2 regions of the Lysinibacillus pakistanensis genome follow, and region 2 is predicted to be linked to the other one. Evidence: riboswitches for the same ligand, from Rfam matches in the RefSeq annotation. Region 2 holds a riboswitch; the other holds the start of a gene.

Region 1 (4,881 bases), 460 kb from region 2:
GAGAACGAATAAAGAGTCAATCACAAAATATGTGTAATATTATTGATTTGCTGAAGGATATAACAGAAAATATTGAACAGTTGACTGGTATGTCAAAAGAAATGGAATCAATTATGAATGTTGTTACCACAATTGCCAACCAGACCAATTTATTAGCTTTAAATGCAGCTATAGAAGCAGCCCGTGCTGGAGAAGCGGGTAAAGGCTTTAATATAGTTGCTAATGAGGTTCGAAAACTATCGATTCAAACAAAAGATTCTGTGACCTCAGTAGCCATGTTGTTACAAAAAACAAATGAACGGACAGATAAGCTAACACACTCTCTTAATAATATTCAAGAAGAGGTCATATCTGGCAAGGAAAATATGGTTCAAACAGAAGGGCAATTTACGAAAATATTAGAATCGATGACAGAGGCAAAAGAGCAAAATGATAGTATGGAAAAAGAAGTATTAGCGATAGCGGAGGTTCTTAATGAGCTAGGGATTGCCTTTGAAGAAGTAACGAATTCAGCTGAGAAATTAGCAAATGTTGCCCAACACTTAAATTAATTCAGAGTAAAGATATTATTGTGGTAACCGAAATCTACAGCCTATAAACACTATAACAACCATTGATATATGGTGTTTAATGGTTTTTCAGTAAATATTAACTAATATATTGCCGGAATTTTAAGTCAAGGGTATTTTTTGTTTCATCATGAAAAGATACATATTTAGTCATAGTAATGGAGCTATCCTCACCACGGGATAGCTCCATTTTTGCTAAATTTGTAAAGGGTTGAGCGTAATTTTCAATAAAAAGGGTTTATACTAAAGGAAGACAACAAAAATTAGGGGCGGTTAATATGGAAACAGTGGTTGTATTAGGTGGAGGAATTACGGGTTTATGTACGATGCATTATTTACAGCGCCAAGTAAAGGAAAAAAAATTAAATGTAAGGCTTGTGCTTGTTGAAAAAAATACATATTTAGGTGGTAAGTTGCACTCTGAATACGAACAGGGATTCATTATGGAGACAGGGGCAGATTCAATAGTAGCCCGTCATCAAGGTGTTATGGAGCTGGTTGAAGAGGTTAATTTTAAGCAAGATTTGGTATACAACGAAACGGGGATTTCTTATATATACACAAATAATGAGCTCCATGCGATTCCGGCAGATTCAACATTCGGTATTCCGATGAGCCTTCACTCTCTGGAAGAAAGCACACTTGTATCCGAAGAAGGTAAAAAAGAAGCATTAAAGGATTTGACAATGCCAAATGTAGGCTTTACAAAAGACAGCTCAATTGGAGAATTTTTAACGTACTATTTAGGGGAGGAGCTTGTTCAAAACCAAATAGCGCCAGTATTAGCAGGTGTGTATTCAGGAGATTTACATCAACTATCGATTGCCTCCACATTACCTTATTTAATTGATTATAAAAATGAGTACGGTAGTATTATTAAAGGTTTTGACGCAAATCGAGAACAATTTGTAAAAGCTGCTAATAAAAAATTTATTTCATTTAAAAATGGTTTATCGTCTTTAATTGATCGTCTTGAAGAAACATTAACTGATGTAGAAATTTTAAAGGGAATTACCACTACTAGTGTCAACAAGCAGGAAAACCACTACCAAGTTACTTTAGCAAATGATACGATCATTGAAGCAGATCATGTAGTTTTAGCATTACCTAATGAAACTGTACAGTACCTATTAAAGGATGAAACATTGAACCGTTATTTTGACCAATTCAATACTGCCTCCGCTATTACAATTTATTTAGGATTCGATGTACCCGATAGTAGATTACCAGCTGATGGAACAGGCTTTATTGTGTCTCATAATTCTGATGTAATCTGTAATGCAGCGACATGGACAAGCCGTAAGTGGAAGCATACTTCAGCAAATGAGCAATTACTTGTTCGACTCTTCTATAAAAGCATCAACCCCGCATATGAGAAGTTACGTAGGATGACAGATGAAGAATTATCTGTTGTTGCCTTAGAGGATGTAAGAAAAAGCTTGGGGATTAAAGAAAAACCAAGTGTCGTGAATGTAAGTAGATGGATTGATCAAATGCCGAAATATGATTTAGCACATCGTGAGGCATTACAGGGCTTATTACAAGAGCTCGAAACAAACTATCCGAATTTATCCATTGCGGGCTGCTCTTACTTTGGTGTAGGTATAGGTGCTTGTATTCAAAACGGTAAAAAAATAGGGGATAATATTGCTGAAAAATTATCTTAATTGCAGAATATAAGACAAAAAATTATATTTTTCGTTTGAAATATCCTTTGTTACGTGAAATAGTCTTGACTCAAACGTTTGTTAACGTTATGATTCTTTTAATTATTTAAAAAATTCATACTAAATTCTTATCAAGAGAAGCTGAGGGACTGGCCCAATGACGCTTCAGCAACCAACTTTTTGTCAGGTGCTAAATCCAGAAGACCCTATGGTCGAAGATGAGAAGGAACAACAATTACGAAACGTAAAAGCCTTCTTTGTGTTAAAGAAGGCTTTTTATATTATAGAAAAATAGAAAGAGGGGCTAGTTTTATGGGGTTGCTTGAAAAGTTAAAAACGCATGTTCTTACAGCAGATGGTGCAATTGGTACGGTATTATACGGCTATGGCTTGGAGTACTGTCATGAGGAAATGAATGTTCAAAGACCAGAATTAATTGAAAAGATTCATAGAGAGTATATAGCAGCTGGAGCCGATATTATTCAAACAAATACTTATGGAGCGAATGCTATAAAATTAGCACGTTACGGATTAGAGTCGCGTGTTCAGCAGTTTAATGAAGCAGCTATGACGATTGCCAAGCGAGCAGCTGCAGATGGAGGTCAATTTGTTTTAGGGACTATTGGGGGGATTCGAGGCATTCGGAAAAGCGATGCAACCTTAGAAGAAATTTTAGCGACTGTTGAAGAGCAAGCAACTGTGTTACTGGCAGGGAATCCAGACGGCCTTTTACTTGAAACCTATTATGATTTTGAAGAATTAACAGCAACATTAAAAATGCTTCGAGCTAAAACAAAGTTGCCAATCATTGCGCAAGTTTCAATGCATGAACCGGGAGTGCTGCAAAATGGTAAGAGTTTAAATAGTGCCCTACATGAGCTCGAGGCACTGGGTGCTGATATTGTAGGTGTTAACTGTCGTTTAGGTCCATACCATTCGATTCAGGCATTTGAGGGTGTAGAACTTCCTGAAAAGGCATTTATGTCTACCTATCCAAATGCATCTCTTCTAGATTTAGAAGACGGGCGTGTTGTTTATGAGTCAGAGACAGACTATTTTGGTCGCGCTGCTGTAGCACTTCGAGATCAAGGCGTTCGTTTAATAGGTGGGTGCTGTGGTACGACACCAAAGCATATTGCTGCAGCGAAAAAATACTTAGAGGAATTATCTCCAGTAGAAGAAAAATTAGCGAAGCCTGAGAAAGTAGAGATTGTACGTGAGGCAGAACCTTCAAGATTCGAGCCATTGCATATAAAAGTAAAACGTCAACGTTCGGTTATAGTAGAGTTGGATACACCAAGACATTTAGAAATCGATGGTTTTATTAAAGGTGCTAAAAAATTATATGAGGCAGGCGCAGATGTGGTCATGATGGCGGATAATTCCCTAGCATCGCCAAGAATAAGTAATGTGGCAATGGGCGCATTATTGAAAGAAACACATGGGGTACGCCCGTTAACACATATTACATGCCGAGATCGTAATTTAATTGGGCTGCAATCTCATTTAATGGGTTTAAATGCACTAGGCATTCATGATATTTTAGCGGTTACTGGAGATCCAACAAAGGTTGGGGATTTCCCAGGGGCAACGAGTGTTTATGACGTATCATCAATGGAGCTTATTCAATTAATCAAACAGTTAAATGAAGGTGTATCTTTTTCAGGGAAGCCACTACGTCAAAAGGCAAATTTCTCTGTAGCCGCAGCGTTTAATCCGAATGTACGTGTATTAGACCGAGCTGTATCTCGATTAGAAAAGAAAATTGAACATGGGGCAGATTATTTTATTTCACAGCCTGTCTATACAAAGGAAAAAATTGTAGAAATTTATGAGGCGACAAAGCATTTAGAAGCACCAATTTATATAGGAATTATGCCAGTTACGAGCTATAAAAGTGCGGAGTTCTTACATCATGAAGTTCCCGGCATTAAATTATCTGAAAACGCATTAGCACGGATGAAGGCTTGTGGTGAGGATAAGGAGCACGCGACACTAGAAGGAATTGCAATTGCTAAGGAATTAGTAGAGGTAGCCGCAGAATATTTCAATGGTATTTACCTCATTACACCATTCCTACGCTATGATATGACACTAGAACTAATGAAATTTATAGAGCAATTGGATGAACAGAAAAAAGGGGTAAGTATAAATGGCTAAGCATTTGATTGAAGAGCAACTTGAGAAACGAATTTTAATTCTTGATGGCGCAATGGGAACAATGCTACAAAACGAAAACTTATCAGCTGAAGATTTCGGTGGCGAGGAATATGATGGCTGTAATGAAAATCTTGTACTAACTAGACCTGATGTGCTTGAAAAGGTTCATAGAAAATATTTGGAAGCAGGGGCAGATATTATTTGCACAAATACATTTGGAGGTACTCCACTTGTATTAAATGAATATGATCTGGGAGCAAAAGCAGAGGAAATCAATAAGCGTGCTGTAGAAATAGCACGTAAGGCAGTGGATGATTTTACTACCTCTGATTGGCCACGTTTTGTAGCAGGAGCGATGGGACCTACTACAAAGACCTTATCAGTGACAGGTGGAATTACCTTTGATGAGCTAGAAGAAAACTTTTATGTACAGGCAAAGGCATTAATTGAAGCTGGAGCGGATGTATTGTTGCTTGAAACCAGCC
Region 2 (4,881 bases):
ATTCTTTACTTTATGATGACAATGGGGGAAAATGGGAAAATGCCCTTTTTGCTACTTACAGGTTTTCTAAGTTATTTGAATGGCTTCTCGCCTATGGTCGCATCTCCATCCAACTTTCCAGATGGTGGATTGCAATACCTTTAAAGCTCGTTTTTTCAGAAAAATATTTTTGAACTTTGCTCAACTGCCGATTCATATATGCTTCTCCTTCTTCTGAGAAGCTAACAGAGTCTCCCTCTTTTGATTCCAAAGTCTCAACACCTACAACAACTTTTTTATTCATTTGTTTGGCATATTCGATTTCATTTTTCGCGATTTTTATAATTTCCTGTGAATTATCTCGATAAGCCATTATCGTCACACCATCCGAATGGTCAATTAACCATTCAGATAAAATACCATTACCATATTTAGTGTCGTATGAAATCTCATCATACCAAAAGGGTATATCTAATTGTAGTGGTAAATTGAATGACTGTGCTTTCTTTTTTGCTTGCACAACTAATTGTTGATAGGTCTGAATCGCAGTTGTTTGTTTTGTAGTCCAAAGAGTTGTATCATAGGGCTCAATATCTAAATGTATCCCTAAAAAACGTTGTACATCTGTTGCTTCATGTTGATAGTGCTCTAACCAATCCATAAGTTGATTTTGATACTCAATTCCATTCTCGGTAATCCAATAGCTTTCTCCAGCTAGTGCGTATATCTGGATGTCTTTAGCTGTAGCCTTTTCAATAAAGCTTTGATAAACTTTTTTAGATATTTCATAATCAATTTGTAAATAAACCTTGTTTATATGTTTAGTTTCTAAAAACTCCAAGGTATTAATTTCGTTATCTACAAGTATCCACGGATTCCAAATCCATGTAGAACGTTCATCTTCTGTAATATTATCCGCCTTTATAATTGTACTATTAAGTGACATAAATAAAATGCATATGATCACTAACTTAAAACCTCGACTATTAATAATTTTACACAACTCCTTTCTACAAACTAGTTATACCATATCGAAAATTTTTATAAATAGGGATATATTTCATTTTATAATTTTTCTTCATAAAGTAGGGTTTTTTTCTTAAATACCTGTTTAACCTAACTCAATTTTTACAAAAAAATAGTACAAACCTTAGTTTGTACTATTTAACAGTTTATTTTATTACAATAAATTATTGAACTGGTACAACTGAACCTTTCCATTCTTCAAGAATGAAGTCTTGGATTTCTTTCGAATTTAGGACTTCTAATAATTTTTTAATTTCTTTCTTTGTTTCATCCCCAGCACGAACAGCAATAATATTCACATATGGAGACTCTTTATCTTCAAGAGCAATTGAATCATTCACTGGGTTTAAGCCGTTATCGATTGCAAAGTTAGAGTTAATTAGCACTGCATCACCTTCATTATTTTCGTACATTTGTACGAGCATTTCAGGTGCTGTATTAGCATCGAATTTAAAGTTTTTAGGGTTTTCTGCGATATCTTTGATTTCTGCTGCTGTTTTATCGATACCATCTTTAAGTTTAATTAGGCCTTTTGCTTCTAGTAATGAAAGCATACGACCGTGGTCTGCAACTGAGCTAGAAAGTAAAATTGTTGCGCCCTTTGGTAGCTCGTCAAGTGATTTATATTTTTTAGAGTAAATGCCGATTGGCTCAATGTGAACGCCACCAGCATTGACGAAATCATAGCCATTATCTTTAATTTGAAGCTCTAAGTAAGGAATATGCTGAAAATAGTTAGCGTCAAGGTCTTCTGATGCTAAATCTTGGTTTGGTAATACATAATCTGTATACGTTTCAATTTGAAGATCAATACCTTCTTTAGCTAAAATCGGTTTTGCTTTTTCTAAAATTACTGCATGCGGTGTATTAGAGGCACCTACAGTTAATGTCACATTTTCTTTACTATCTGTTTTATCATCTGTTGATGCACCTGAGCTTGCATCGTCTTTTTTACCAGCACCGCAAGCCGCTAAAGCTAGCACTAATACTGATAAGAGTAATCCTGTCAATAGCTTCTTCATTTTATTACACTCCCTTTTATTTTGTTCAAAGTATGTTAACGGCAGAGAACCGAAATAACCTTTAACGTTTATCTGTTTTAGCTGTAATCATATCGCCTATCCATTGAATAATAAATACGACTACTAAGATTAGAATAGTTGCCATTAATGTCACATCTGAGCGATTACGCTGGAAGCCATCCAAGAAGGCTAAGTTTCCTAACCCGCCTGCACCAATAATTCCAGCCATTGCTGTATAACCAACAAGCGCTACAGCTGTTACAGTAATACCTGAAATAAGCGCAGGTAATGATTCTGGAATTAACACTTTCCATATAATAGTAGATGTTTTAGCACCCATTGAACGAGCTGCCTCGATTACCCCTCTATCAATTTCACGTAATGCAATCAATACCATACGTGCATAGAATGGGGCAGCACCAATAATTAGTGCTGGTAATGCAGCATTGGCTCCACGGATTGTGCCAAGCAAGAATTTTGTAAATGGAATTAATAAAATAATTAACACGATAAATGGAATCGAACGGAAAATATTTACGAGTGAACCTGTTAAGAAATTCACAATTTTATTAGCCCATAGTTGATGGGGGCTTGTTAAAAACAATACGATTCCAATTAATAAGCCAAGGATGAATGTTACTACGGTTGAAATAGCTGTCATATACAGTGTTTCATAGGTAGCTGCCCACATTCGCTCCCAGTCGACATTCGGAAAGAGATTAGTTAGCATTTGCAATCACCTCCGTTTGTACTTCAACTGTATTTAAGTAACCTAATGCATCAGCCACATTTGACTCGGTTCCATCTATTTGCACAATAAGTGTACCGTAAGCACCATTTTTTGTTTGAGAGATATTACCGTGCACAATACTAACTTCTACATCAAAGTGCTTGACGAGGTGTGAAATTACGGGCTGCTCTGTTTTTTCTCCTACAAAAATTAGCTTAACAAGTTGTCCAGTTGGATAATTTGCTTTTATTTGTGCAACCGTCTCCTGCGTTTCCTTCGTATCTGTAATTTGTGACACAAATTTTTTCGTAATAGCAGCTTGAGGTGCCTGGAATACTTGTAATACCTCACCACGTTCTACTATTTCGCCAGCCTCCATTACTGCTACACGATGGCAGATTTTACGGATAACGTGCATTTCATGTGTGATTAACACAATAGTTAATCCTAATCGCTCGTTAATATCTACAAGTAAATCCAGGATTGCATCGGTAGTCTCTGGGTCAAGTGCTGAGGTTGCCTCATCACATAATAAAACCTCTGGATTATTAGCAAGTGCTCGAGCAATGCCGACACGCTGCTTTTGACCGCCTGATAGCTGTGATGGATACGCCTGATCACGTCCATCTAAACCAACAAGAGTAATCAATTCCTTCACACGTGCATCACGCTGAGCCTTTGAAACACCTGCGATTTCTAGTGGAAAAGCGATATTTTCAGCAACGGTTCTAGACCATAGTAGATTAAAGTGCTGGAAAATCATACTTACCTTTTGTCTTGCATCTCTAAGCTTTTGCCCCTTAATAGATGAAAACTCTTGATTGTTAACCATCACCGTACCAGATGTTGGCTTTTCTAAACCGTTCAATAAACGAATCATTGTACTTTTACCAGCACCACTATAGCCGATAATGCCAAATATTTCACCTTTATTTATGGAAAGGTTTACGTCTTTGACTGCTGTTAATTCGCCATTTGCGGTTTTGTAATTCTTCGTAATATTTTGAAGCTGGATCATAGCGAATACTCCTTTTCTCATATAGAAAACCCCTTCACTCACAGACAAGTAGAAGGGGTCACGTATTTATACGCTCAACCGTTCTCTCATCTTTCAAAGATAAATCTTTGGGTGATTTGGCACCTTTTCACTTTGTGATGGTTGCCGGGCTTCATAGGGCACTTCCCTCCGCCACTCTTCATAAGAGTTCGATATATTCAATGTTTTAGTAATATATTTGTTACTTTACCATGCTAGCAAACTTCAGTCAATTGATTTTTTTAACAATTCGTATAAAAACGGTACGGATTGAAAAGCATAGACTTTTTCTGTCACTTTTCCGCCATCACAGACGAGTAAACATGGTACACTTTCGATTTCGTAATCTAAGGCAATTTCTTCAACAAAATTTAAATTTGCTTTGCCGATTTGAAGCTTTGGCAGTAATTGCTCAACGATCATCATCATTTTTGATGCAACTGCACATGTACCACACATAGGTGTATATAAATAAAAGGCAGCTTTTTTCCCCGACTGGACAGCCGCGATCCACTGCTCTTTTGACCATTCTTCCATTTTTTTCACGCAACCTTACAAAATATATTGATTATGGATTGAGAAATGTGCTCGCAACAATATCATTGCTAATACCTTTCTCGGAGTTGTCTCAACTTCTTTATACGTTGGCATTGTACGTAAATGCTCTGCCTCTGGATAATGTCTGTCCATTAATGCCCGTAGCTTATCCCCTGATGGATCTGCATCAAAAAATGTATAAAGCTCACAGCCCTCATATGGATCAAGCAGCACTTCTAATTGATGCACACCAATTGTACCATTCGTACAAAGTATTGTGACATCTTCACTTAAAATAGGTTCAATTTGAAGCTTATCCGAACGGCCTTCAACAATTAAGCATTTTCCCTCGAACATCACGCCACCCCCATTAGACATATCCCTTTTCCTTATAGTCATTATATCAATTAAGCATTAACGATGGTAATGTTAGACACCCATTGCAAGCGACTATCTCCCCAGCCATGAAGATAATAAAAAACGTCGGTGAATGCCGACGTTTTTCTATTAGGGCTTGTCTTATTCAGCGACCATTTCTTCGTATTGCTCTG

The links. Region 2 has a riboswitch for S-adenosylmethionine ahead of QNH24_RS21000 (methionine ABC transporter ATP-binding protein). Riboswitches for the same ligand answer to the same signal wherever they lie in the genome.
Region 1: linked by a shared signal. The riboswitch ahead of QNH24_RS23175 (bifunctional homocysteine S-methyltransferase/methylenetetrahydrofolate reductase) and the one ahead of QNH24_RS21000 (methionine ABC transporter ATP-binding protein) in region 2 are both predicted to bind S-adenosylmethionine.

The regions. Positions count from the first base shown of each region.
Region 1 covers NZ_CP126101.1:4,652,709-4,657,589, reverse strand. Annotated here, with positions in the region: gene QNH24_RS23185 (globin-coupled sensor protein) at 1-551, shown strand, start outside; gene QNH24_RS23180 (protoporphyrinogen oxidase) at 848-2,236, shown strand; SAM riboswitch class I at 2,362-2,461, shown strand; gene QNH24_RS23175 (bifunctional homocysteine S-methyltransferase/methylenetetrahydrofolate reductase) at 2,549-4,396, shown strand; gene metH (methionine synthase) at 4,389-4,881, shown strand, end outside.
Region 2 covers NZ_CP126101.1:4,195,538-4,200,418, forward strand. Annotated here, with positions in the region: gene QNH24_RS20985 (amidase) at 92-946, opposite strand; gene QNH24_RS20990 (MetQ/NlpA family ABC transporter substrate-binding protein) at 1,170-2,027, opposite strand; gene QNH24_RS20995 (methionine ABC transporter permease) at 2,089-2,757, opposite strand; gene QNH24_RS21000 (methionine ABC transporter ATP-binding protein) at 2,747-3,775, opposite strand; SAM riboswitch class I at 3,859-3,962, opposite strand; gene QNH24_RS21005 (thioredoxin family protein) at 4,019-4,330, opposite strand; gene QNH24_RS21010 (toprim domain-containing protein) at 4,346-4,687, opposite strand; gene gcvH (glycine cleavage system protein GcvH) at 4,850-4,881, opposite strand, start outside.